2 regions of the Bradyrhizobium arachidis genome follow, and region 2 is predicted to be linked to the other one. Evidence: riboswitches for the same ligand, from Rfam matches in the RefSeq annotation. Region 2 holds a riboswitch; the other holds the start of a gene.

Region 1 (2,394 bases), 1.5 Mb from region 2:
GCGCGGCTCCGTCAAAGGCGGTATCGGGCACCGCCACGATCTCGGCGAGCGGCGACAGGGTCCGCGCGACCTCGGCGTTCCACCCCGAGACACGCACGCTGAAGGTCTCGACCTCCGTCACCAGCGCGCTGTCGGCGACGCGCGAGACCGCGAACACCGGCAGTGCCGCCGGATGATCGGCGCGCTCGACGAAAGGCAGCCGCGCGATGATCTTCGGCGCGCCTTCCGCTTCCAGCTCCAGCCACCACGGCGTGCGGCTCGACGTCGCCGAGACCAGTGCCAGGTCGCCCTTGGATTTCGCCACCGCCTCGACCGCAGCCTGTGCGCTGAAATGCGCGACGTAAGGCACGGTGAAGCCGAAATGGAATCGCGCGGAATCGCGCATCGCCGGCTCGCTTACGGAGATGTCGGCATGCACCGAGAACGGCGCCTGCACGTAGGTGAACGTCGAGATGATCACGCGCCAGATGCTCTCGACCGTGTCGAGCGGCAGGATGCCGCGATGGCGCTGCACGAGGTCGCGCATCATCGCGGCTTCGCGCGCAGGCCGGAACGCGGAGCCGACCTCCTGGGTCTGCTTCACCTGGATCAGGCGGTCGATGATGTCGCCGCGTTGCATCAGCAGGCGATGCATGTCCGCGTCGATCGCGTCGATCTCCTTGCGCAATTCCTGGAGCGATGGTGGCGCGGGCGGACGTTGGGACATATCTGCCGGATGCTGTTCTGCGAAGTGCCGTTGAGAGGCGTTCCAATGCGGGTCGGGCAGGCCAATGGGCGAGCCGGATTCCGCTGCGGTCGATGTCCTGATTAGGCAGTCAGGGCGGCGAAAGCAAAGAGAAATGACGACCTTTTCGGCCGGCGGTTCAAGGACGATTTTGGTTAATCCGGGCCGCGACTTGACGAAAACCGCCCAAGACAGTAGATTTTGCCTGTTCCGTGGTCATTTGAGCCGGCCGGCTTGCAGCCACGTTAAAAAACTCGCTAAACAGGCCGGGGACGCTTCCGATCCCGGCCGAACCTATCGTTCAGGCCGGGTTTTTCATGGCCTGATACAAGTAGCGGTCTGAAGTCCGATCGCAAACGAGGTCGATGGTCAGATGGGTAGCGTCAAGTCGATTCCGAGTCCTGCGATCAGCGCCGATGAGCGCTCGCACGAGGTCGATCACCCGAGTTCGCAGGTCGCGCGTTTCGGCGCAGATCAGCCGCTGCGGCTCGATTGCGGCGTCGATCTGGCGCCGTTCCAGATCGCCTACCAGACCTATGGCGAGCTCAATGCCGATCGCTCCAACGCCGTTCTGATCTGCCATGCGCTGACCGGCGACCAGCACGTCGCCAATCTGCATCCCGTCACCGGCAAGCCCGGCTGGTGGGACACACTGGTCGGCCCGGGCCGCCCCATCGATCCCAGCCGTTACTTCATCATCTGCTCCAACGTGATTGGCGGCTGCATGGGCTCCACGGGGCCGGCCTCGATCAATCCCGCCACCGGCAAGGTGTGGGGGCTCGATTTTCCGGTCATCACCATTCCGGACATGGTGCGCGCGCAGGCGATGCTGATCGACCGGCTCGGTATCGACACGCTCTTCGCTGTGGTCGGCGGCTCGATGGGCGGCATGCAGGTGCTGCAATGGACCGCGGCCTATCCGGCCCGCGTGTTCTCCGCGCTCGCGATCGCCTGTTCGACGCGGCACTCGGCACAGAACATCGCCTTCCACGAGCTTGGCCGCCAGGCCGTGATGGCGGATCCCGACTGGCACAATGGCGGCTATGCCGATCGCGGTCTTCATCCGCATCGCGGCCTCGCGGTCGCGCGCATGGCTGCGCACATCACTTATCTGTCAGATGCGGCGCTGCACCGGAAATTCGGCCGCCGCATGCAGGATCGCGAGCTGCCGACCTTCTCGTTCGACGCCGACTTCCAGGTCGAGTCCTATCTGCGCTACCAGGGCTCCTCGTTCGTCGAGCGCTTCGACGCCAATTCCTATCTCTATCTCACCCGCGCGATGGACTATTTCGACATCGCCGCCGATCACGGCGGCGTGCTGGCGAAGGCGTTCGCGGGCATCCAGACCCGCTTCTGCGTGGTGTCGTTCACCAGCGACTGGCTGTTCCCGACCTCGGAATCGCGCGCGCTGGTGCATGCGCTGAATGCGTCGAGCGCGCGGGTGTCGTTCGCCGAGATCGAGACCGATCGCGGCCACGACGCGTTCCTGCTCGACGTGCCCGAATTCTTCGACATCTCCCGCGCCTTCCTGCAATCGGCAGGCAAGGCCCGCGGGCTCACCGGCAAGGACAGCTAGCGATGTCTGTACAGGAAGTGCTGCCGTTGAATGGGTTCACTGCGGAGCAATCCGCGCATTTCCGTGCGGACCATCTGCTGGTCGCCGAGATGGT
Region 2 (2,394 bases):
GCGTCGTGGTCGCCGGATGCGTGACGAGGCTCTTGGCATCGCCGAGATTGTTCGAGATCTTCGCAAGCTTGAGCTCGTTGAGCACGCGGAACGCCGCCGCCTTGCCGCCCTTGACCTCGAAGCCGACCAGCGTCGAGCCGCCGCGCATCTGCTTCTTCACCAGCGCCGCCTGCGGATGATCGGCGCGACCGGGATAGACCAGCCGCGAAATCTTCGGATGGCTCGCCAGTGCCTCTGCGATCCGCGCAGCCGTATCGGTCTGCGCGCGCACGCGCACGCCGAGCGTCTCCAGGCCCTTCAGGAGAACCCACGCGTTGAAGGGCGAGATCGACGGGCCGGTCTGGCGCATGAAATTGTGGATGTGCTCGGCGATGAAGGCTTCCGACGACAGGATGATGCCGCCAAGGCAGCGGCCCTGGCCGTCGATGTGCTTGGTCGCGGAGTAGACGACGACGTCGGCGCCCAGCGCGAGTGGGCTCTGCCAGATCGGCGTCGCGAACACGTTGTCGACGACGAGCCGCGCGCCGCCCTTGTGCGCGATCTCAGCGATGCCGGGAATGTCGAGCACGTCTAGCGTCGGGTTGGTCGGACTCTCCAGGAAGAACGTCTTGGTGTTGGGCCTTACGGCCCGCTGCCACTCGTCGAGATTGGCTCCGTCGACCAGCGTGGTCTCGATGCCGTAGCGCGGCAAGAGGTCCTGGATGACGTAGAGACACGAGCCGAACAGGGCGCGGGAGGCCACCACGTGATCGCCGGCCTTCAGCGGCGCCAGGATCGCCGTGGTCACCGCGGCCATGCCGGTTGCCGCCGAGCGGGCGGCTTCGGCGCCTTCGAGCTCGATCATGCGGCGCTCGAACATCGCGATCGTCGGGTTGGAGTAGCGCGAATAGATGAAGCCGGGGTCCTCGCCCTTGAACCGCGCCTCGCACTCCTCGGCGCTGTTGTAGACGTAGCCTTGCGTCAAAAACAGCGCCTCCGACGTCTCGCCATATTGCGAGCGCAGGGTGCCGGAATGGACCAGGCGGGTTTCGGGACGGTAGTTGGCAGGCGACTTCGACATAGGACCCTCCGATATGACCGTCTCGTCGAAAACGGTCACAAAAAAACCGGCCTGGATATCTCCACGGGCCGGGATCACAGAGGTCCCCGGCCTGTTTAGCGACTTATTTAACGTGGCTGCAAGCCGGCCGGCTCAAATCACCACGGGATAAGTGTTGCTCATATTCCGCAATGCCCTTTCCGTCAAGGCGTCCATCGGATAGCCGTAAAAGGCTAGTATTTCCGGCATGTCCGGATGCGTTTGCCCCCTGATGAGGACCCCCGGTTGAGCTTTACGGTTGCCGCCGACGCCAATGGTATCCTGCCCGACCGCATGATCGCGGCGATGGCGGAAGCAGGCCTCATCCTGCCCGAATACGATTTCGTCGAAAGCCAGATCCAGCCGGCAAGCCTCGATCTGCGCCTCGGGGACATCGCCTATCGCGTCCGCGCCAGCTTCCTGCCAGGCCCCGGCGCCACCGTCGCCGAGCGCATCGACGAATTGAAGCTGCATGAGTTCAGCCTCGCCGACGGTGCGGTGCTGGAGACCAACTGCGTCTACATCGTGCCGCTGCTCGAGAGCCTGGCGCTGCCGCCGGAGATCGTCGCGGCCGCGAACCCCAAGAGCTCGACCGGCCGGCTCGACGTCTTCACCCGCGTCATCGCTGACGGCACCCGCCGCTTCGACATGATCGGCGCCGGCTATCACGGCCCGCTTTATGCCGAGATCAGCCCGAAGACGTTTCCGGTGCTGGTGCGCGAGGGCTCGCGCCTGTCGCAGGTGCGCTTCCGCACAGGTGACGCCATCCTCAATGCCGACGAGCTCGACGGCTTGCATGCTGCCGAGCGCCTCGTCGACATCGACGATGCCGATCTCTCCGGCGGCGTCGCCGTCTCGGTCGATCTCTCTGGCGAGAAGGCCAACGGCTTCGTCGGCTATCGTGCCAAGCGCCACACCGGCGTCGTCGATGTCGATCGCCGCGCCGGCTATGCGGTGGAAGATTTCTGGGAGCCGATCTCGGCCCGTCCTGATGGTAGCCTGATCCTCGACCCCGGCGAGTTCTACATCCTCGCCTCCAAGGAAGCGGTGCAGGTGCCGCCGGATTACGCCGCGGAGATGGTGCCGTTCGATCCGCTGGTCGGCGAATTCCGCGTGCACTATGCCGGCTTCTTCGATCCCGGCTTCGGCTATGCCGGCGCTGGCGGGCAGGGCGCACGCGCCGTGCTGGAAGTGCGATCGCGCGAGGTGCCGTTCATCCTCGAGCACGGCCAGATCGTCGGTCGTCTCGTCTACGAGAAGATGCTGGCGCGCCCCGACGCGATGTACGGCCAGCGCATCGGTTCCAACTACCAGGC

Evidence for each region. Region 2 has a riboswitch for S-adenosylmethionine ahead of WN72_RS03360 (O-succinylhomoserine sulfhydrylase). Riboswitches for the same ligand answer to the same signal wherever they lie in the genome.
Region 1: it holds a riboswitch for S-adenosylmethionine, as region 2 does, so the genes downstream of both, metX (homoserine O-acetyltransferase MetX) here and WN72_RS03360 (O-succinylhomoserine sulfhydrylase) in region 2, are expected to answer to the same signal.

What each region holds. Positions count from the first base shown of each region.
Region 1 covers NZ_CP030050.1:9,128,070-9,130,463, reverse strand. The annotation lists gene WN72_RS43145 (chorismate mutase) at 1-706, opposite strand, end outside; SAM riboswitch at 927-1,006, shown strand; gene metX (homoserine O-acetyltransferase MetX) at 1,098-2,300, shown strand; gene metW (methionine biosynthesis protein MetW) at 2,303-2,394, shown strand, end outside.
Region 2 covers NZ_CP030050.1:718,977-721,370, forward strand. The annotation lists gene WN72_RS03360 (O-succinylhomoserine sulfhydrylase) at 1-1,060, opposite strand, end outside; SAM riboswitch at 1,135-1,214, opposite strand; gene WN72_RS03365 (2'-deoxycytidine 5'-triphosphate deaminase) at 1,295-2,394, shown strand, end outside.